One region of the Vibrio sp. 1402 genome, then DNA from elsewhere that is predicted to be linked to it. Evidence: predicted binding sites of a transcription regulator. Region 1 holds the regulator's gene; each other region holds the start of a gene.
What was found. Region 1 encodes CRP, which controls carbon source genes, mostly activating them, when cyclic AMP is high. Its sites were predicted from a motif close to TGTGANNNNNNTCACA; they were not measured.
Positions count from the first base shown of each region.

Region 2: a site for CRP is predicted at 3,513-3,528, ahead of R7044_RS13770 (NupC/NupG family nucleoside CNT transporter). Genes of this name have one in related genera too.
Region 3: a site for CRP is predicted at 2,258-2,273, ahead of R7044_RS12270 (glycogen/starch/alpha-glucan phosphorylase). Genes of this name have one in related genera too.
Region 4: a site for CRP is predicted at 2,049-2,064, ahead of cdd (cytidine deaminase). Genes of this name have one in related genera too.

Region 1 covers NZ_JAWOWE010000020.1:28,291-34,170, reverse strand. Annotated here, with positions in the region: gene R7044_RS22385 (hydrolase) at 1-936, shown strand, start outside; gene R7044_RS22380 (YheU family protein) at 970-1,182, shown strand; gene R7044_RS22375 (phosphoribulokinase) at 1,308-2,177, shown strand; gene crp (cAMP-activated global transcriptional regulator CRP) at 2,418-3,050, shown strand; gene R7044_RS22365 (DUF1338 domain-containing protein) at 3,187-3,978, opposite strand; gene astD (succinylglutamate-semialdehyde dehydrogenase) at 4,227-5,684, opposite strand; gene astA (arginine N-succinyltransferase) at 5,713-5,880, opposite strand, start outside.
Region 2 covers NZ_JAWOWE010000006.1:207,075-212,954, reverse strand. Annotated here, with positions in the region: gene deoA (thymidine phosphorylase) at 1-627, opposite strand, end outside; gene deoC (deoxyribose-phosphate aldolase) at 725-1,501, opposite strand; gene R7044_RS13775 (hypothetical protein) at 1,592-1,726, shown strand; gene R7044_RS13770 (NupC/NupG family nucleoside CNT transporter) at 2,085-3,368, opposite strand; gene R7044_RS13765 (TatD family hydrolase) at 3,573-4,346, opposite strand; gene R7044_RS13760 (DUF5363 family protein) at 4,333-4,530, opposite strand; gene prfC (peptide chain release factor 3) at 4,625-5,880, opposite strand, start outside.
Region 3 covers NZ_JAWOWE010000005.1:267,043-272,922, reverse strand. Annotated here, with positions in the region: gene malT (HTH-type transcriptional regulator MalT) at 1-1,802, opposite strand, end outside; gene R7044_RS12270 (glycogen/starch/alpha-glucan phosphorylase) at 2,537-4,990, shown strand; gene malQ (4-alpha-glucanotransferase) at 5,108-5,880, shown strand, end outside.
Region 4 covers NZ_JAWOWE010000002.1:355,514-361,393, reverse strand. Annotated here, with positions in the region: gene sbcB (exodeoxyribonuclease I) at 1-629, shown strand, start outside; gene R7044_RS05060 (CidA/LrgA family protein) at 685-1,059, shown strand; gene R7044_RS05055 (LrgB family protein) at 1,061-1,738, shown strand; gene cdd (cytidine deaminase) at 2,169-3,056, shown strand; gene purT (formate-dependent phosphoribosylglycinamide formyltransferase) at 3,200-4,375, shown strand; gene R7044_RS05040 (thiopurine S-methyltransferase) at 4,448-5,098, opposite strand; gene R7044_RS05035 (phosphoribosylglycinamide formyltransferase) at 5,414-5,880, shown strand, end outside.

The DNA.
Region 1 (5,880 bases):
AAAAAAGCGTTATTTACGCCGATTTGGCAAACCCTCGATACATCCGATGGCGACTTTCTCGATCTCGCGTGGAGCGAGGACCCAACCCAAGAGCCTGCACAAAAAAAGCCGATTTTTGTTTTATTTCATGGATTAGAGGGGTGCTTCTATAGCCCTTATGCCAATGGGTTAATGAATGCATTTGCTCAATCTGGATGGCTGTCGGTGATGATGCATTTTCGTGGCTGCAGCGGTAAACCAAACAAAAAAGCACGAGCTTACCACTCGGGTGAAGTGACGGATGCTCGTTACTTCCTAGAGCACCTTGAACAACGTTTTCCTGATAATCCCAAAGTTGCAGTTGGTATTTCTCTTGGCGGTAACATGTTGGCGAATTATTTAGCCCAATATAAAGATCACCCTATTTTGAATGCAGCGACTATTATCTCAGCGCCTTTAGACCTAGCGGCGTGTGCAAACCGTATAGAACAAGGCTTTTCAAAAGTGTATCGCCGTTATCTGCTTTCTTCACTGAAACGTAACGCGTTACAAAAGCATCATCTACTACATGGCGAGCTTGCGCTGTCCTACAACTCAATAAAACGTGTCACACGATTGTATGAATTCGATGATTTGATTACCGCACCATTGCATGGCTTCAAAGACGCACAAGATTATTACGACCAATGCTCTGGCTTAAGTAAACTACAGCAAATCACGCTACCCACACTGATCATCCATGCCAAAGACGATCCGTTCATGACCGACGATGTGATCCCGAAGTTTGTTCTGCCAGATAACATTGATTACCGTCTCTTTGAACACGGTGGCCATGTTGGCTTCCTAACAGGAACGGCGTTAAAACCTAAGTTTTGGTTGGAGGAAGCGCTGCCCGCGTATTACGAAAGTATCGCCGCAGATTACCTTTCTGCTGTATCCAAGCAACGAACGCAGTAAACTAGCCGCTCATCATAAAAGTTAGAGGTATTTATGATCATTCCATGGCAAGACATTGCGCCGGAAACATTGGAAAACTTAATTCGTGAATTCGTCTTACGCGAAGGAACGGATTACGGAACCGTCGAGGTTTCTTTGCAAGACAAAATTGATCAAGTTAAAGCTCAATTGGAAAAAGGTGAAGCGGTTATCGTGTTCTCTGAGCTACACGAAACCGTCGATATTCAACATAAAACAAAATTTTAGACCCTTCACATTTTACCGTATCCCACTCGATGACAAGGTATTGTTACGTGCTATAGTGGGATATCGACCGTGCAGTAGTAACTCTACTGCACATTACAGGTAAGTAATTTTCGACAAGGTTTGTCATGTCAGCTAAACACCCAATTATTGCGGTTACTGGTTCGTCCGGTGCCGGCACGACCACTACATCTGAAGCCTTCCGTAAAATGTTCAATATGATGAACGTTAAACCCGCATGGGTTGAAGGCGATAGCTTCCATCGCTTTACTCGCCCAGAAATGGACATCGAAATTCGCAAAGCCCGCGAGCAAGGTCGACACATTAGCTACTTTGGCCCACAAGCTAATGACTTCCCGGGATTAGAAGAGTTTTTCCGTAAGTTCGGGCATGACGGCACTGGCAGCGTGCGCCGTTATCTGCACACGTTTGACGAAGCGGTTCCCTACAATCAAATGCCAGGCACGTTTACACCGTGGCAAGACTTACCCGAAAACAGCGACGTGCTGTTTTATGAAGGGTTACATGGTGGCGTGGTCGATGGCGATGTTAATGTTGCTCAACATGTGGATTTCTTAATCGGCATGGTGCCGATTGTGAACTTAGAGTGGATACAAAAATTCGTACGTGACACTCGCGATCGCGGCCATTCGCGTGAAGCGGTAATGGACTCAATCGTGCGATCCATGGACGATTACCTCAACTATATCACTCCGCAGTTTTCTCGTACTCACATCAACTTCCAGCGCGTACCGACCGTTGATACTTCCAACCCACTTAATGCAAAAGGCATCCCTAGTTTGGATGAGAGTTTTGTGGTGATTCGCCTACGCGGTATCAAGAATGTCGACTTCCCATATCTGCTGGCCATGATTGATGGCTCATTCATGTCACGCCACAACACGATTGTCGTACCCGGCGGTAAGATGAGCTTTGCAATGGAGCTCATAGTTCGGCCTATCCTACAACAGCTCATCGAAACAGGGAAAATTGGCTAAAAACCTGCCTGCGAAGATGTTTACTTTTCATACCGTGATCATGTGCACAGTTTTGCTTACAAAATCTCAATCATGGCACGATTAAAATCAAGAAATCGTTTTCGAAAAAGGATACTATTTCTTACCGAAACACAAGAGAGCTTGCAGCATATAAAAAGTGCTCTTATTCTAGTAGGCCTAATTCAGGCTTAGCTAAAATATGGATAGCGCAAGCGTACCCTGCAGAGGAAGTGAGATATTATGGTTCTAGGTAAACCTCAAACCGACCCAACATTAGAGTGGTTTCTTTCACACTGTCATATTCATAAGTACCCTTCAAAGAGCACGCTAATTCACGCGGGCGAAAAGGCAGAAACTTTGTACTACATCGTTAAAGGTTCTGTTGCGGTTCTTATCAAAGACGAAGAAGGTAAGGAGATGATCCTTTCTTACCTAAACCAAGGAGACTTTATTGGTGAACTTGGTCTATTCGAGGAAGACCAAGAGCGCACAGCTTGGGTTCGTGCTAAATCTCCTTGTGAAGTTGCTGAAATTTCTTTCAAGAAGTTCCGTCAGCTTATCCAAGTAAACCCAGACATCCTAATGCGTCTTTCTGCGCAGATGGCTCGTCGTCTTCAAGTAACTAGCCAAAAAGTGGGTGACCTGGCGTTCCTAGACGTAACTGGTCGTATCGCTCAGACGCTTCTGAACCTTGCAAAACAACCAGACGCAATGACTCACCCAGACGGCATGCAAATCAAGATCACTCGTCAAGAAATCGGTCAAATTGTTGGCTGTTCTCGTGAGACAGTAGGTCGTATCTTGAAGATGCTAGAAGAGCAGAACCTAATCTCTGCTCACGGTAAAACCATCGTGGTTTACGGTACTCGTTAATCTCGAACTAGAGTGACACGAACAAAATTATAAAAGCCACCAATGGCAACATTGGTGGCTTTTTATTTACTCATGACCAAATGAGATAGGGTGCAGCGAACACTAATGAGTAAGCTTAACAGGTTAACCCTAAAACTTAGCCATTCGTACTTTCAAAGATTTTGTCAGCTGAAGCGGCCACGAAACCTGGGTACAAATCACCATTTTCCATCGGATAGCGCTTAGCAAATTCATAAAACCCGCCAGGGATAATTTCAGTGCCTTCGCTAAAACGAACCGCTACTTTATCTGCCATGGTCGATGACTGCTCTAGCAACACCTCAGGAGTGCCCTTCACTTCACCACCATTTTCATTAATGGTAAACCCAGCGGTACGCAGATGATCGTTTACCTGCTTCACTTCTTCATATTCATTGAGCTGGTTAACGCTCACCGTGAAGTGGTTTGCTCCGTAACCATGCGCCGCAAGCCAAGATGCGTACTCACTTTCTTTAGCCAACGTTTGGTAATCAGCAAAGCTTAAATCCCACAAGCGCCCACCATGTAAGAATGCGCTATCTTTCAGCTTGTCAGCATCGATTTGTGCCACCAAATTTTTCACAATCTCTTGTAGCTCAGGCGAGCACTCTTCAACTTTTAGCTCACTAATAAATACTTTAGGTTGCTTCGGATCTGGGTGCTCATAGTGCTTAGCAACCAGCTTTTTGCTTTCGAAAATGTAATCACCACACGCCTTGTAACCAATAGCTACAAATGGCTTAGCTAGAGTTTCAATACCAAGAGGCGCGATATTGAAGGTACGTAAAGCTATATGATCATTAATCAGAGGCTCATCTTCTTGAAGCAGCTGATGCACTTTAGCAGCCGAAGGGCAAAGACGTTGAATGTAATCTTGCCATAGCGATTCAAATAACACATCGGGCGTCATAACGACTCCTTGTTACGAGATGTAGAGTTTAAAGGTAAGCGGAAGTTGGCTGCTCGTTCACAACAAAAGTTGTCCAGAATAATGAACGAGCAACCATCAACCTGTGACGGTAAATGCCAGTCAGTCAACACGCTTTTCCGAGTCTTTGCTCACTTTTCGTGTTCTGCCAACGATCACTACAACCCATACCTAAATGATGCGCCGGCAAGGTGAGCCGCAATGCATAGTTGCGACTCTATTATTAAAACTTATAGCGCTACACCTGGACTCAATGTTGCAGGCAAGACAGTCTCTTGACCTTCCATTGATGCCATTGGGTACGCACAGTAATCTGCTGCGTAGTAAGCGCTTGGGCGCAAGTTACCCGACGCCCCCGGACCACCAAATGGCGCATCACCGCTTGCACCAGTGAGCTGGCGGTTACGGTTCACGATACCTGCACGAATGTGGTCAACGAAGTATTCCCATTCTTGGTCGTCGGTTGAGACCAAACCAGCAGATAAGCCAAAGCGCGTATCGTTTGCTAGCGCCACGGCTTTGTCTAACCCTTCGTAACGCACCACTTGCAGAAGTGGGCCGAAGTATTCTTCATCTGGTAACTCAGCAATGTTCGTTACATCAATGATGCCAGGAGAAACAAATGCCGCCTCTCCTGCTTTCGCTTCAATTAAGCTTTCACCGCCAAGAGACTGTAGGTTAGCTTGTGCATCAAGAATAAACTTGGCTGCCGCGACCGAAATTTGCGGTCCCATAAATGGCGCAGGTTCTGCAAATGGTTGGTCTACGCGAATATTGCGTGTCGCTTCAACGAGCTTGGTGATAAGCGCATCGCCTTTTTCACCCAATGGCACATACAAACGACGAGCACACGTACAACGCTGCCCAGCACTGATAAACGCTGACTGGATGATGGTATAAACCGTGGCATCCAAATCACCATATTTATCAGAGATCACCATCGGGTTATTACCACCCATTTCTAGTGCGAGCATCTTGCCCGGTTGACCCGCAAATTGACGGTGTAATACATGCCCCGTATTCGCGCTACCCGTAAACAGTACGCCATCAATGCCTTTTGCGTCAGCGAGGGCAATACCAGTTTCTTTCGCGCCTTGAACAAGGTTAATCACGCCTTTCGGCAGACCGGCTTCTTCCCATAGCTTCATCGCCAATTCACCCGTCCATGGCGTTTGCTCAGACGGTTTGAAGACTACCGTGTTACCAGCCAGTAGCGCAGGCACAATGTGACCATTTGGTAGGTGGCCTGGGAAGTTGTAAGGACCAAACACCGCCATCACGCCCAATGGGCGGTGGCGCAATACGATTTGGTTGCCTGCTGCTTCACGGCTCGCCTCACCAGTGCGGTCATGATAAGCGCGAATCGAAATGGCAATTTTACCTGCCATGGCTGCTGCTTCAGTGCGCGTTTCCCAAATCGGCTTACCGGTTTCTTTGGCAATCACTTCGGCGATTTTTTCGCTGTTCTCTTTTACTTTCTCCGCAAAAGCCAACACGATTGCCTCACGCTCTGAAAATGGACGCTTTTTCCAGTTAATAAACGCTTCACGCGCTGCAGATACCGCCTGGTTCACCTGCTCTGCCGTTGCACCTTTGCCTTGCCAGATCACTTCTTGGTTGTACGGCGACAGAGACGTAAATGCTTCACCCTGACCTTGTACCCATTCACCTGCAATCCAATGTGTCATTGTTTCTATCCTTAAATTCTGTCGTCTGTTACTGCGGAAGAAGGCGAACGAAATCCCCTTCTTCAACCGAAAGTGCATCCGCAACGTCTGGTGCAATCATCACGCTTTGTGTTTCTGCGTCATACGCCGCTTTAGTGACTGTCGCACGGAAGTTCTCGAAAGATGAATTACACATCAAGAAGTCTTGTGTGCTGGA
Region 2 (5,880 bases), on a different contig from region 1:
TGCACCTGAACCCACTTTTACGTCCATCACTAGCGATTCCAGACCCGCCGCCAGTTTCTTAGAAAGGATCGACGCCGTAATCAGGGAGATATTGTCTACCGTTGCGGTAATATCACGAGTAGCGTAAACACGCTTATCCGCAGGAGCAAGGTCACCAGTTTGACCGATGATCGCCACACCAGCGTCTTTGGTTACTTGACCAAAAACATCGTTGCTCGGCGTAATGTTGTAACCAGGGATAGATTCAAGTTTATCCAGCGTACCGCCTGTATGACCAAGACCGCGGCCAGAGATCATAGGTACGAAACCGCCACACGCTGCCACCATTGGGCCAAGCATTAAAGAAGTTACGTCACCCACACCACCGGTTGAGTGTTTGTCGACAATTGGACCACCGAAGTTCATGTGGCTCCAGTCGATAACCATGCCCGAATCACGCATTGCACACGTTAAGGCGATGCGCTCATCCATGGTCATTTCATTAAAGAAAATCGTCATAGCAAACGCCGCAATCTGACCTTCAGATACCGTGTTGTTCGCTACGCCTTGAATAAAGAAGTTGATTTCGTCTGCGGTAAGTACTTCACCGTCACGTTTTTTACGAATGATTTCTTGTGGTAAATACATTAGTGCCTCCCAAGCTCTTTTGAGCCATGGTTGTAGTAGGATAGAAGAGGTTTGGTAGCACCCGTTTAGGTGCTACCGTTCAGACGTATTATTGGAATTAGTACGCTGTTGGATCAGCGACGTCGTCCGATACTTCTAATGTATTTAGTAGGTTGGTTAGCAGGCTAGACGCACCAAAACGGTAGTGACGAGCATCAACCCAGTTGTCACCTAGGATTTCGTCAGCCATTGCTAGGTATGCTGCTGCGTCTTCAGCAGTGCGCACACCACCTGCTGGTTTGAAACCAACAGTTTCTGCAACACCCATGTCGCGAATAACTTCAAGCATCATGCGAGCGTATTCTGGTGTTGCGTTTACTGGCACTTTACCAGTTGAAGTTTTAATGAAGTCAGCACCTGCTTCAATACAGATTTGAGATGCTTTCTTGATTAGTGCTTCTTCTTTTAGTTCACCTGTTTCGATGATCACTTTAAGAAGAATGTCACCACAAGCTTCTTTACATTGCTTAACTAGTTCGAAGCCTACTTTCTCATCACCCGCCATTAGCGCGCGGTAAGGAAAAACTACGTCAACTTCGTCTGCACCGTAAGCAACCGCCGCTTTTGTTTCAGCAACTGCGATTTCAATGTCGTCGTTACCATGTGGGAAGTTCGTTACTGTTGCAATACGAACCTCTGGCGTACCTTGCTCACGAAGTGTCTTCTTAGCAATAGGAATAAAGCGAGGGTAAATACAAATTGCAGCTGTGTTGCCTACTGCTGTTTTCGCGTCATGACATAGTGAGATCACTTTTGCATCAGTGTCATCGTCATTCAACGTAGTTAGGTCCATAAGTTTAATTGCACGTAGCGCTGCTGCTTTTAAATCGCTCATTTCTATCTCCGATCAATATTCAAAAAATTCACTACTCAGCCTTACATCACGTCTTTAACTATAATCAACAAGTCGAGACAATGTGAGTAAATGGCTAAACAGTCTATTAATGAACGGACTTGGTTCCCTGAAGACTCGGCATATACAGCGAAAATTTATCATATGCCAATTGCTATCCTTGTCACCGCACAGTACCAGTTTGGCCTATGGCACAACAATCTATGATTGCGGTGTCTTTAATATCACATCACAAAGCAAAACGCCTATTAGATCTGATATTGCAGGGCAATTCATTTGCCCATCGATTATGTAATATTCATTACGTGATTAAGAATCAAGCTTAACCACTATCCTGTGATTAATACATTATAGAGTTTCACCGCAAAACTGTAGCACCAAATAGAGCGCAAACGGTTTGTATCTCAAAATTTCCTAGCCCCTATTCCATTGACTGCGTAATACCTCGACTAAGGCAAACACCCGATGAAATTTTGGAGCCCGAAAAACGAAAAATGCCCCGCAGCAATCTCTTGCTACAGGGCATGATGTAAAACGGCGTCTATATATTAAGAACCGATTCTAATTATAGTGCTGCAAGGCTTAAGCAGAAGCCTGCAATTGTCGCTGCCATAAGGTTAGACAACGTACCTGCAAGAACTGCTTTAACACCCATGCGAGCGATGTCACTACGACGGTTTGGTGCAAGGCTACCTAGACCACCAAGTAGAATCGCGATAGAAGAAAGGTTCGCGAAACCACATAGTGCGAATGAGATGATAGCTGTTGTCTTCTCAGACATTACTTCACCAGTTGCCGCGATTACTTGAGCGTTTTCACCTAGATATGGTGTGAAGTTCAAGTAAGCAACGAATTCGTTCACTACGATTTTCTGACCGATGAATGAACCAGCTGTTACAGCTTCTGCCCATGGAACACCGATTAGGAATGCTAGTGGAGAGAACGCGTAACCTAGGATTAGCTCTAGTGTTAGTTCTGGCATGCCGAACCAACCACCGATGCCACCTAGCATACCGTTGATTAGCGCGATTAGACCAACGAATGCGATTAGCATTGCACCTACGTTAAGCGCAAGTTGTAGACCAGAAGCCGCACCGCCCGCAGCTGCGTCGATTACGTTAACTGGTTTGTCGTCACCGCCGTCCATCGCTTCTTCGATACTTTCGTGAGGCTGGTCAGTCTCTGGGTGAAGGATTTTAGCGAACAGTAGACCACCTGGTGCTGCCATGAATGATGCCGCAACTAGGTACTCTAGTGGAACACCCATAGATGCGTAACCTGCTAGTACACCACCAGCAACAGAAGCTAGACCACCACACATTACCGCGAATAGCTCTGATTGAGTCATTTTTGGAACGAATGGGCGAACAACTAGAGGTGCCTCAGTTTGACCTACGAAAATGTTAGCTGCAGCTGACATTGATTCCGCACGAGAAGTGCCTAGCGCTTTTTGTAGTGCGCCACCAAGAATCTTGATAACCCATTGCATAACGCCAATGTAGTAAAGAACTGAAATCAGTGCAGAGAAGAAGATCAGTGTAGGAAGAACACGGAATGCGAAGATGAAACCGCCGCCGCCGAATACTTCGAACATCTTGTCAGAAACAAGACCACCGAACAGGAATGATGAACCATCGTTACCGTAGTTGATAACGTTAGAAACACCTGAAGAGAAACCGTTTAGTAGATCACGGCCCCAAGGTACATACAGAACAAATGCACCTAATGCGAATTGGATAGCGAATGCGCCACCCACAGTTCTAAAGTTGATAGCTTTTCGGTTGTTAGAAAATGCCACTGCAATCGCAAGAAGCACTACCATACCGATTAGGCTCATAAACAGGCTCATAGTTTATGACTTCCTTATAAGTTATTTATTGGCGTGTTACAAAATGGAGCTATAAAGCGGGGGCAATTATACTCATGCAGAATCAATTAAAGTAATGCCAGCCTCACACTTTCCTATAAGATTCATGATTGATTCAACCAGCTTTGTGAGTTAATTCACAATAAGCAGGAAAACGTTTTCGATTTCAAACCACATCTTTAGATTTTATTCACATATCGAGAAAGCAAAATTGCTATTTTTCCACAGTTGAGAGGCAATCGATTGCTTTCGGCCGTTATGCAACTCTACGAGCTCATTAAAGACGTGAATGAGTTTGGCTGGGTGATTTGACTCCCCTTGATATCCAAGTATAGGCATATCTGGTGCGTCTGTTTCGATTACTAGGTTTTCGAGTGGTAATTTTTGAATTGCGTCGCGTGTTTTCTTGGCTCTTGGGTAGGTAATCGTTCCTCCTACACCGATAAAAAAACCTAATTTGACCCACTCCATGGCTTGCTGATAACTCCCAGAAAAAGCGTGTAGCACACCACCTCTAGGGAGATTCGCCGCTTTCACCATTTGAATGAGGCGATTGTGCGCTTTTCGGCTATGTAAAATAACTGGGAGTTCGAAGCGTCTAGCCAGCTCAAATTGAACTTCAAGTATCTTTTCTTGCAACTGTGGATCAACATCAATGGCAAAATCTAAACCACACTCTCCTATTGCCACGCACTGCTGCCCTTTTTGATTTAGATAGCCTTCTAGCTCTGTAAGGTGCTGCTCAACGTTATCTTCAAGAAAATACGGATGAAAGCCGAGAGCATAATACAAATTGGCATGTTGCTCTGCCAAAGTTTGAATACGAGCCCAATTTTGCGGACCGACGGAAGGAATCAAAATTCTTGCGACGCCTTGCGTTTGAGCAAGCTCAAGTTGATGCGCAAAGTCATCTTGAAACACATCAAAATCAAAGTGGCAGTGCGTATCAAAGAGCTTCATCTTGACGCTTTTTATCTGTATCTGCGGGCAGAAAATCAGAGGATGGTTGGGCTTCACTCTTCTCTTTAGTTTGATGGGCAGGGTCTTTTCGATATGGGACGCAACTGCGTTTCTGGTCGGGGGTTAACCCCATTTCTTTACACCAATTGTCGTAACGCTTTAGCCCACGTTTAAACCAGTTCATATCTTATCCTTATATAAAAACGCCCTTGGCTAAGTTTATAGCCAAGGGCGTTTTAAAATCTAGTTTGCGTTAAGGCTTACCCTAACCGCACAAATTAGTGCTCGCGCGTCGCACGGAAATCAACGTCAGGGAAACGCTCTTTCGCTAAGTTTAAGTTAACCATTGTTGGAGCGATATACGTTAGGTTATCACCCCCATCCAATGCTAAGTTCGCTTGATTCTTGCGTTGGAACTCATCCAGTTTCTTCGCATCACCACACTCAACCCAACGCGCAGTTGCAACGTTAATGCCTTCATAAATCGCTTCAACGTTATACTCAGACTTCAAACGAGCCACAACAACATCAAACTGAAGTACACCAACGGCACCAACGATCAGATCGTTGTTCTGTAGAGGACGGAATACCTGTACCGCACCTTCTTCTGATAGCTGAACCAAACCTTTGAGAAGCTGCTTCTGCTTTAGTGGATCTTTCAGGCGAATACGACGGAATAGTTCCGGAGCGAAGTTCGGAATACCAGAGAACTTCAGTGATTCACCTTGCGTAAAGGTATCACCAATCTGAATAGTGCCGTGGTTGTGTAGACCAATGATGTCTCCGGCGTAAGCGTGTTCTGCACGTGCACGGTCACCAGCCATAAAGGTTACTGCATCAGAGATACTCACTTGCTTGCCAAGACGAACGTGGTTCATCTTCATACCTTGCGTGTAAGTGCCAGATACAATACGCATGAATGCGATACGGTCGCGGTGTTTTGGGTCCATGTTCGCTTGGATCTTAAATACGAAACCAGAGAACTTCTCTTCAGTCGCTTCAACTTCACGTTCAACCGCTTGACGAGTTTTCGGCGCTGGAGCCCATTCAGTTAGACCGTCTAGCATATGATCCACACCAAAGTTACCTAATGCAGTACCGAAGTAAACTGGCGTAAGATCACCTGTTAGGAACATTTCCAAATCAAACTCAGGGCAAGCACCCATAACAAGCTCAAGCTCTTCTCGAACACTTTCCGCAAGGCCTGCACCAACTTTTTCATCAAGCTCTGGGTTATCGAGACCTTTGATGATTCGAACTTCTTGAATCTCATGACCGTGACCTGATTCGTATAAAATCGTTTCATCACGGTGAATGTGGTACACACCTTTAAATTCTTTACCACAGCCGATTGGCCATGTAATTGGCGCACACATCATGCCCAACTCGTTTTCTACCTCGTCCAATACTTCCATTGGATCACGAACGTCACGGTCAAGTTTGTTCATGAAGGTTACGATTGGCGTGTCACGCAGACGCGTTACTTCCATCAGCTTACGTGTACGATCCTCGACACCTTTCGCCGCATCGATAA
Region 3 (5,880 bases), on a different contig from region 1:
TGCAGACCTTTGTACGCGCATTCTTCCGCTTCATCAAGTCGGTTCCAGCACCAAAGTACTTGCGCGCGAATACGCAGCAAAAATTCATGAAGAGGAACATGCTGAAGCTGCTGATCTTCAATCAGACGAAATGCGGAATCTTGTAGTTCAAAGGCAGCTTGCACGTAACCTTGTGCAATTAAAATCTCGCTTTGCTGCAATATTGCCCATAACGCTTGGTGATATACCTGATACTGACGAGCTAGCTTTTCAGTTTGTTGCATCATCGGCAAAGCACGGTCTAGTTTACCTAGCACGTGGTTAACTTCACCAACAACCGAAGTCGCCACAATTCGGCTACGGTAAATTGTGTTATCAAGTTGGCTAAGCGCTAGCTCCGCTAATTCGAGAGCTTTTTCTGGTTGGTTACTGTTGATAGCCACTTGAGCAAGCAACGCGTTTGCTTGACCTTGATAATGAATATCTAACGCAATGTTACGCTTTTTGTGTTCCTCTTCCGCTTCTTCAAGCAGGTGGCCCACTTGGTTATAACGATGCTGACTTTGAGCCAACCATGCTCGGAGCATCGTAAGTTTTGGGTGGCTGAACAACAGATCATCGTCCAACTTGTTAATTGAGCTTTCCAGTGTGCTGAGTTCGCCTTGGTTAAACATCTTCCAGCCGAATTCGTTTAGGATCTCTACCACTAAGTCCTTATCATTCGATTTTTGTGCATGATGAATCGCTTGGTGTGGTGCTTTTTGTTGTAACCAAGCGATAGCAGCATTGCGGTGGAGATCTTTTTCTTGCTGAGGAATACGAGCTTGGCGCTCATGCGATAAAAACTCGCCAAATAAGTTATGGAACCGGAACCAGTTCTGTTCCCCTTCGAGCGGATAAATGAATAAGCCGTAACGGTTAAGCGATTCAATCATTCCCAGTGCATCTTCGCGTTGGGTAAGGGCAAACACTAGCTCATCATTGAAGTGGTCAAGCACGGATACTTGCATTAAAAAGTGACGAGTTTCGTGATCGAGTAAGTCAAACACTTCTTCGACCAAGTAATCCCACAAATGCGCGTGATTGAACTGCGATACCGACTCTACAGTTTGCGCCAATGTGCGGTTTTGATGTTGGGCTTGTAATGCGATCAACTGCATCGCCGATGGCCAACCTTCAACATAGGTTCTTAGGCTGTTCGCCATGTCTTCATCAATACCATCGGCGATACGCTGGTTAAAGAAGCGAGTGGTTTCTTCGGTATCAAACGCCAACATCTCGTTGCCAATTTCGATCATTAAATCACGAACACGTAAGTTTGCAGTGCCTAGAGGCGGCGCTGCACGACTGGTTACCACAACGGTGAGGTTGTCTGGCATGTGCTTTAAAAAGAAACGCATGGATTCATGGATTTCATCATTCGTGATTAAATGGTAGTCATCAAGCACCACGTAGCATTCTTGATGAAAGTCAGCCATTTCTGCGAATACTTCGCTAAATAGGGAGCGTAAAGACGAGATCTGACGTTTTTCCGCCAGTTTTTGTGCGTTAGCGCAACTGAAGTTGGTGGCTTTGTTTAATGCTTGAAGCAGATAGTTTACAAAGCGAAAGCCGTCGTTATCGCTGTCATCAATGCTGTACCAACCGACGTTTGGCTTATCGGATAGCCACTGCGCTGCCATTGTTGTTTTTCCGTAACCTGCTGGGGATCGGAATAAAACCAATTTGTAGTAAGGCGCTTGCTGTAGTAAGTCCAACACTCGTGGGCGCACGATGGCATTGTGCAGGCGTCCTGGTCGAGTAAGCTTAGATGGAATCCACATTAGTAGTTATGTCCTTATTTATGTATACCCAAATGACAGCAACGTGATCATTCTAGTAAAGCCCCCTTGAAAGCCGTCTTACTGAATGATGTCATCAGCATCAAAAACACTGTTTGAATGCCGGATAATGTCGCTACTGTTGGGGCTTGCGTCCGTCTGAAAAACCATTCCATACGGTCACTTAGATATAAAAGCTAGCGAAAACTAGAAATAACTCACATCGCCTAATTCTAGTTTGTATAAAAAGCGTACAATCCTGTGAGCTGAGTGGGATGTTACGACATCAGAAATGTTCGTTACTTTGATCCACTTCCTAATTCTCAAGGGTTGATGGATTTACCATCAACTACGCCCTTTATTTGTGATTGTCGTCACTTAAATATCGTTTGTTTCGTTAGCGTTAAGATCGCGTTGCACATAGATTACGAAAAGTTCTTCTACGCTGACCGAGTTAATGTGACCGATATTACAATTTTCACATCATCAGATGAGTGGACTATAAAAAGCGTCATGAACGGGTTTTAACCTTTCTCACATTCCATTGTGATCAAAATCACTAAGAACTGGCGCAAAGTTCACTTTGTTGAGATTTGGATCACTAACCTAGCAATGGTACCCCCTCTACGCCCTCAGCTCTCCTCCTTCAAAGGATGAGAATTAGGAGGATGTTTATTCACAGAGGTAAATGCACGATGTATGGCAGATGAATTACCAAAAGACGTGAGAATTTCGTAATGAAACCTACTCAACAAAAACAATTTGACAAGAAGTCGTTCCAAGAAAGCGTAAAGAAACACCTATCTGTAACTTACGCTCATACGATTGAAAACGCAGACAGCCGCGCATGGTACCTAGCAATGGGGCATGCTCTGGCTGAATTTACTACTCTAGATTTGCTTGCGACAGAAGAAGATCCACGCATTAAAAGTGCGAAGAGCGTTAACTACCTTTCGCTAGAATTCCTTATCGGTCGTTTGACGGGTAACAACCTAATCAGCATGGGTCTGTATGAACAAGTAACAGAAGCAATGGCTGAACTGGGTTACAACCTAACTGATCTGCTAGAAGAAGAGCGCGACCCATCATTGGGTAACGGTGGCCTTGGTCGTCTGGCTGCGTGTTTCATGGATTCATGTGCGGCACAAGAATTCCCAACTGTCGGCTATGGTTTACATTACGAATACGGTCTATTTAAACAGTCATTCAAAGATGGTCGCCAGCAAGAAGCACCTGACGCTTGGCGCGGTGTAGAAGGCTACCCTTGGGAAATTGCGCGTCCAGAACTTGCGCAAGAGATCGGTTTCTACGGTCACGTTGAAGTGATTAACGAGAACGGTAAAGAAGTTCGCAAATGGGTACCAGGCATGACAGTAAGAGCAATGCCTTGGGATCTTCCAATTGTGGGTTACGAATCAGACACGGTTTACCCGCTACGTCTTTGGGAATGTCAGGCGATTGCACCATTCTCACTAGCAAGCTTTAACAATGGTGATTACTTCGAAGCTCAGCACGCACTGATCGACGCAGGTAACATCACTAAAGTGCTTTACCCGAACGACAACCACGAGAAAGGTAAAACACTGCGTCTAATGCAGCAGTACTTCCACTCAGCAGCGTCTGTACGTGACATCCTACGTCGCCACGAAGCTGCGGGCTACTCGCTAGCGGATCTACCTAAGCAAGAGACTATCCAGCTTAACGATACACACCCAACGATTGCGATTCCTGAACTAATGCGCATCCTGATGGATGAAAAAGGTTTAACTTGGGAAGCGGCTTGGGAAATCAGCTCTAAGACATTTGCGTACACCAACCACACGCTACTTCCAGAAGCACTAGAGACATGGCCAGAGTCGCTAATCCAGCACCTGCTACCACGTCACATGGAGATCATTTACGAGATCAACCACCGCTTCCTACAAGACGTACGTGCAATGTGGCCGGGTGATGTCGCGAAGCAACAGAAGCTTTCTATCATCGAAGAAGGTTTCCACCGCATGGTTCGCATGGCAAACCTATGTGTAATCGGCTCTTACGCAGTAAACGGTGTAGCAGCACTTCACTCTGAATTGGTTAAGAAAGACCTATTCCCAGAGTTCCACGAAATGTACCCGACACGTCTACACAACGTAACGAACGGTATTACGCCACGTCGCTGGTTGAAGTTCTGTAACCCAGGTCTGTCTCAGCTTATCACTGAGAAAGTCGGCCCAGAATGGCCAGCGAAACTAGAGCAACTTGAAGGTATTGCGAAGTACGCTACTGACGCGACATTCCAAAAAGAATTCATGGCAGTGAAGAAAGAGAACAAAGAACGCCTAGCAACTTGGGTGAAAGAGAACATGGGTATCGAGCTCGATACTAATGCAATCTTCGATGTTCAAATCAAGCGTCTGCACGAGTACAAACGTCAGCATCTAGACTTGCTACACGTACTGTCTCTGTACCACCGTATTCTTAATGAACCAGGTTTTGAGTGTACGCCACGCGTTGTGTTCTTCGCAGCAAAAGCAGCACCGGGTTACCACCTAGCGAAAGAAATCATCTTCGCAATCAACAAGATTGCAGACAAGGTGAACAACGATCCTCGCATCGGTAACAAGCTGAAAGTGGTATTCATCCCTGACTACCGCGTGAGCATGGCTGAAATCATTATCCCTGCGGCTGACGTTTCTCAACAAATCTCGCTAGCGGGTAAAGAAGCATCAGGTACAGGTAACATGAAGATGGCGCTAAACGGTGCGCTAACTATCGGTACAATGGATGGTGCAAACGTTGAGATTCGTGAGGAAGTAGGCGATGAGAACATCTATATCTTCGGTCTAGATGTTGAAGGTGTGAAAGCGCTGAAAGCTCAAGGTTATAACCCATTTGATTACTACAATGCGGATCACTTACTCAAAGCGTCCATGGACCTACTACTGGGTGAAGAATTCACTCCAGGTCAACCGGGCTTACTGCGTGCCACATACGACAGCCTACTAGACGGCGGTGACCCGTACTTATGTCTTGCGGACTTTGCATCTTACGTGAAAGCGCACGAAGACATGAGCGAACAATATAAAGATCAAGCTGGCTGGGCGAAGAAGGCCATTCTTAATACCGCCCTTGTTGGCAAGTTCACGTCAGACCGCTCAATCCGAGACTACGTGAACAATATCTGGAAACTTGAAGCGGTGAAACGCTAATAGAACCTAGTTAAGACCAAGGTAGCCAAGCGCTACCTTTGGTCATTTTCCAAAAGAAGTTATTGATAACAATAAAACCCTACATGGAAGGTGTTGGTATTACCTTCGGAGAAAGCGATGAAAGAACAAACAGCATTAAAGAAAGTCGCGGAAATGGCGAGATTGGCTGATAGCTATGTCAGTGCTTGGGGAGATGAGGCTAAAGTGTCTGAGGAGACGCTACGCCGCTTGCTCGCTTCGCTTGGCTACGATACTAGCAGTGATGAAAGACTACTGGCTTCTGCTGAAAAGAAACATAAAAAAGACGTACTAGCCCCTGTTCTTGTTTTACGCGACGGCGAACCAGTCGAAGTGGAACTAAACCTAGGTACGAGTGCTCGTGAGAGTGAATTCAGCTGGCGTTTAGAAACAGAACAAGGAGAGGTACTTGAAGGCTATCTTCAGTCCCAAATTGTTCGTGATGAGCGTGCTGAGGGTGGCCCTCTAGTGTTTGCATTGCCAAAGAACTTGGCTTGGGGTTATCACAAACTGATCATCAGTCGTAAGCGTCGTAAAACACCTTACGAGATGTCATTGATCATTACGCCGAAAGCGTGTTTCAAACAAGACGATCTAAACCAACACAAAAAGCTATGGGGTCCTAGTATCCAGCTTTACACACTGCGTACTCAGCATAACTGGGGCATCGGTGATTTTGGTGACCTAAAACAACTGGTGAGTGATATTGCCTCTCGTGGCGGTGACTTCATTGGCTTGAACCCGATTCACTCGCTGTTCCCTGCGAATCCAGAAGGGGCAAGCCCATACAGCCCGTCTTCTCGTCGCTGGCTGAACATCATGTACATCGACGTAAGCTCTGTACCTGAGTTCGCGCTTAGTGCAGAAGCACA
Region 4 (5,880 bases), on a different contig from region 1:
ACCCTCAACCTATTCTTGAGCTATCCGCAGAAGAGCTGCACGAAAGACTCTACACGAAGCGCGAAGATCTTGGTGAATTGCTACCAGTGCCAGTTAAACTAGTTCATTTGAACAAATGCCCTATTCTCGCCCCTGCAAAAACGTTAACGGCTGAAAATGCGGAGTCTATTGGCATTGATCGCCAGCAATGTCTCGCCAATCTCGCTTTGTTGCGCCAACATCCTGAAATTAGAGAAAAGCTGATTAGCCTCTTTTCAGTCGAGCGCAAATTCGATAAAAGTGATGACGTCGATACACAACTTTACGACGGGTTCTTTTCTCCAGCCGATCGCGCAGCTATGGATATCATTCGCGAAACCGATCCGAATAATCTTGCTGCATTAGACATTGAATTTGATGACAAGCGTATTAAACCTCTATTGTTCCGCTATCGTGCGCGTAACTTCCCAGGCACACTAGACGAGCAAGAACAAAGACGCTGGGCACTACACTGTCGAGAAGTGTTTGAAAGCCAAATTGAAGAGTACATGCTGAATTTAGAAAACTTAGTTCACGAACATGAAAGTGACGAAAAGAAGATTGCGATATTAAAATCCGTGTACCGTTATGTAGAGAGCTTAGCTTCCTAACTCCTCCTAATACAAGCGCACCTTATGGTGTGCTTGTTGTTTATATACTGTCAAAATGATTAAAGAACGATTCTTACAACTGATCCAACTGCTCATTTCAATCTTCCTCATCATGGGAGCACTTGGCATCGGAATTACCATTCAAAAGTTCACTGGCGTTTCCGTTCCAGGAAGTGTCATCGGTATGCTCGTACTGTTTTTCTCCATGACTCTTGGGCTTGTAAAAGTCGACTGGGTCAAACCGGGCGCCACGCTATTTATCCGCTATATGATCTTATTGTTCGTTCCTATCAGCGTGGGATTAATGCAGCATTTCGACCTACTACTCGCCAATGCTCTCCCTATCATCGCTAGCGCGGTTGGCGGCTCACTCATTGTACTGGTCAGCCTCGCTTGGCTGCTGGATTACTTGCTACAGGAGAAACACTGATATGTGGTTAGTTGTTACCATTGCGGTTTTTCTTGTCGCGCGCCAAATCGCAATCAAAGTGAATAATCCTCTAGCAAATCCTTTGCTGATCAGTATTGCAGTGCTCATTCCTTTGCTTACTTACTTAAATGTACCGTTTGAAACGTATTATGCGGATAACGAAGGGATCAGTTTTTTACTTCAACCAGCCGTAGTTGCTCTGGCTTACCCGCTATATGAACAACTACCACAGATTAAAGCAAACTGGCGAATCATCACTTTTGCTTGCACAGTAGGCAGTGTGATGTCGATGATGACAACCACCTTGATCGCAGTCGCTTTCAAAGCAGATATCAGTTTAATCGCAAGTCTAGTGGGTAAATCCGTCACTACGCCAATAGCAATGGAAATTTCGAGTCACCTCGGTGGTGAAGCTGCCGTTGCGGCGATCTTGGTTCTGATTGTTGGTTTATTGGGCGCGATTTTGGCATACCCAATTTACAACTTAATTGGAATTAAACACCCGATTGCACGTGGTCTGACAATGGGTACAGTCTCTCATGCCTTAGGCACCGCTACTTGTGCAGAGAAACAGCCCATAGATGCCGCGTTCTCATCACTCGCATTGGTTTTATGTGGGATCATAACTTCTATTTTGGCTCCAAGTTTTTTTGCTTTGGCGGTCTGGCTATATCAATAGTTAAGCGCTCTCGGTCTGCCCTCCTTCCGGCAGGCCGTAGCCTTTCCGTTTCTTACTTATCCCTTTTCAAAACCCTATCTTATCTATCAAACTCACCCAGTAATATCGTGAAGGGACTTGACTGAGATATACATTCATAGCATTAGCATTCTAGCTGCTACCACTCGCTCTAGATTACGTAGGTATAAAGTAGCATAGCGGTAAAGTCGCGTGGGTAACATACTCCTGCTCCTTGGTCATATGAACATATACTGATATGGTTAATTGTGAGACGGAGATAACGCTTCACACCTGTGCAATCGAATACATGTGTGAGCTCACTCTAATTATGTAACGGAATTATCAATTGCATTATTTATCGTGATCTAACGCACGGAACATTTCTATCTTTCACATAGAATAACTGTCCATGCAATAACAAGGATTCAACATGAAAAGTCGCATTGAACAGGCGCTAGCAGGCGCTCCAGAAGCACTTTCCAAACAACTTGCTCCTATCATCCAAGCTGATGATTTTGATGCTACGCTTTCAGTTCAACAATTTGAGCAGTTGCTTTCAGCTACCGGTCTATCAGACAAAGAGCTTCGTGTTGCGCTACTTCCTTTTGCCGCAGCGTACTCCTATGCTCCCCTTTCTGACTTTTATGTCGGCGCTATCGTTCGTGGTCTTTCAGGTCGCCTTTACTTCGGTGCCAACATGGAATTCTTTGGTGTACAGTTGGGTCAAACGGTTCACGCAGAGCAGTCTGCGATTAGCCATGCTTGGATGAAAGGCGAACGTGGTGTTAAGGATATCACTATCAACTTCAGCCCATGTGGTCACTGCCGCCAGTTCATGAATGAGTTATCTACCGCAAACGAGCTTAAAATCCAGCTCCCAGAACGCGAAGAAAAGTCACTTCATGAATACCTGCCTGAAGCCTTTGGACCAAACGATCTCGGTATCGAGTCCGGCTTAATGGCAGAAGTTAAACACCAGTTCTCATGTGATGATGAAGACGCACTCATCCAAAGTGCAGTTGAAGCGATGAACATGAGCCACTCTCCATACACCAACAACTTGAGTGGTTTAGCATTAGAGATGACTAGCGGCCGTGTATTCCAAGGTGCTTATGCAGAAAATGCAGCGTTTAATCCTAGCTTGCCACCGCTACAAGTTGCGCTAATCCAAGTTTTACTTGCGGGTGAAACCTTTGACAGCATCAAAGCCGCTGCATTGGTAGAAAACTCTGAAGGTAAGATCAGTCACTTAGCCGATACGCAATCAACGTTGGAAGCGTTGAATCCAGATATTCCGCTTAGTTTTGTCAACGTATAAACGACAAATTCAACAAAAAGCTCTACAACATGTAGAGCTTTTTTATTACCTAAAAACCAAAAGCAAACGTTTGCTTTGTCATAAAACTTCAGTATGATCTCCTGCAATTTCTGTCTCATCACTCTATTTTGTAAGGGAACACTATGTTTGGCACTGCAACTAGCGCAAATACTACCCGTGTATTACTTTTAGGCTCTGGCGAACTCGGTAAAGAAGTCGCCATTGAATGCCAGAGACTTGGTTTAGAAGTGATTGCTTGTGATCGCTATGCCAATGCTCCAGCGATGCAAGTCGCTCACCGTAGTTATGTTATCGACATGTTAGATGGGAACGCCTTAGAAGAAGTTATTACGAAGGAACAACCTACTTACGTCGTACCAGAAATTGAAGCCATCGCAACCGGCAAACTGGTAGAGCTTGAAGAGAAAGGACTGAATGTTGTTCCAACCGCTAAGGCAACCAGGCTAACAATGAATCGTGAAGGTATCCGACGTTTGGCAGCAGAAGAACTGGAATTGACGACTTCACCTTATCGTTTTGCAGATAACTTTGAAGACTTCAAAGCCGCGGTTGAACATGTGGGTATTCCGTGCGTGGTGAAGCCAGTGATGAGCTCTTCCGGTAAAGGGCAAAGTGTTATCAAGACCGAAGACGACGTTACAAAAGCATGGGATTACGCTCAGGAAGGCGGACGTACGGGTGCAGGTCGCGTTATCGTGGAAGGTTTTATCGACTTCGATTACGAAATCACTTTATTGACCATCAGAGCCGTTGACGGTGTGCATTTCTGTGCTCCAATTGGTCATCGTCAGGAAGATGGCGACTACCGCGAATCATGGCAACCGCAAGCTATGTCAGAAAACGCAGTAAAAGCAGCTGAATACACGGCTGAGAAAGTGGTAAACGCGCTCGGTGGCTACGGCATCTTTGGTGTAGAGCTGTTTGTCAAAGGCGATAAAGTCATTTTCAATGAGGTCTCTCCTCGCCCTCACGATACGGGTATGGTTACAATGATTTCGCAGGAAATGTCTGAGTTTGCTCTCCACGTGCGCGCGTTTACCGGAATGCCAATTAATAATATTGTGCAATATGGCCCATCTGCGTCTGCTGTTATTCTTGGACAAGGGACTTCCACAAACATTCGCTTTGAAAACCTAAGCAAAGCTTTAGCTCAACCTCAAACACAAGTTCGTCTATTCGGTAAGCCAGAAATCGATGGTCGCCGCCGTTTAGGTGTTGTCCTTACGCGACGAAAAACCACCGAAGAAGCCGTTCAAGATGCTGTTGAAAGTGCTTCAAAAGTGAATATCATTTATTAAATACGAACCACTCATACAAAAATAGCGCAGCTCAAATTGCTGCGCTATTTCGTGTTCCAAACCGAAGAGAGCCTATTCACTCTCGATTAAGTACACTTCTTCAGAGAAGCGACTTAAGCCTTTTTTCGCAATTTTAGGATGATTCTCGTCAGCTTCATCTACGTTCAAACAAGTAACTTTGTAACCTGAAAATAACTGCTCAATCTCTTCGACCGGCACGCTAAATGGAGGCCCCGCCATCTCTTCTTGAGGATAGTTGAGTGTAACAAGCAAAATACGACCGCCTGGGTTCAAAAGTTGCTTGAGACGCTCTACATACTCCTCTCGCATATCTTGCGGTAAAGCAACCAACGCGGCGCGATCATAAATGATATCGGCTTGAGATACTGGTGCAGTGAAAAAGTCCCCAGTATAAATAGAGAGCTCATCAAATTGATAAAGCTCGTGCATGCCATTAAGAGGCGTTACCGTTGGCGTGTAAAAATGTTCAGCAAAAAAGGCACGCACAGCAATATGGCTTAGCTCAACGCCTTCAACCGAATCATGCTTCATCGCTAGCCAAATCAAGTCTTCTGACTTTCCACATAAAGGAACTAACACTTTATCTTCACGCTTTGGATTAGTGTGTTTCCAATATACTGGTAATAGCGGGTTTACATCTTCCAAGTGAAATCCGATTTGATTGCTGGCCCATTTGTTATGCCAAAATTCTTGGTCTCTCATTTTACTTTCTACTTGTCGGCTGTTTTCATTTTGAGAGGTAAGACTAACGTTTTTTTTCAATTTGTCTATGCCGTTCATCTTTGGTTAATACTGCGGTGATAGGATGTAATCGGTCTCATAGGAGACGCGCCTTTATCTGATAATCAGAATAAAGAAAAGAGAAATGGTGATCTAACGCACGATTCTACTTCAAGATAAAACTGAAACCTTGGAATCTTTCGTAATGGCCCCATTTATAAGTTAGTACCTGATTTGCCGAACTTAGCGACCTTTATGTTCCCTATTTTCTAAGTACAAGCAAGTTAAGGAGAGTGAATGAGCTTATTTCTTCGTACTACAGCATTGATGCTTTTGGTACTTAGCCGTGCACCGGCATTTGCCGCACTTCCAATTACCCCTGCACCTAGTGGCGAACAAAATCGTTCAACCAGCCAAAACGAAGTTTGTTCGAAACTTTTTAAACACAGCCTTAGCGGTTTATACGGCATTCAGTCAATCGACACCACGCCAACTCAGCCATATTCTGACTTCGACATTCTTTACAGCAAAGCACACCAAGCACAATTTGAACTTGAAACTATCTGTAAAAGTACCGCACTTCTTAATGACGCTCAGCCATACTTCGCAGGTGTAAAATCCAAACAACGAGCAGAAGAAAAGATAGCTTTAGAATTAGGTGGGAAAGTTGAACGTATTACTGACCTAGCACGTGCAACGATTGTAGCTGAAGACGTCGCCAGCTTAGTCTCCATTTATGAAACGTTAGAGCGTGAAACAACGAT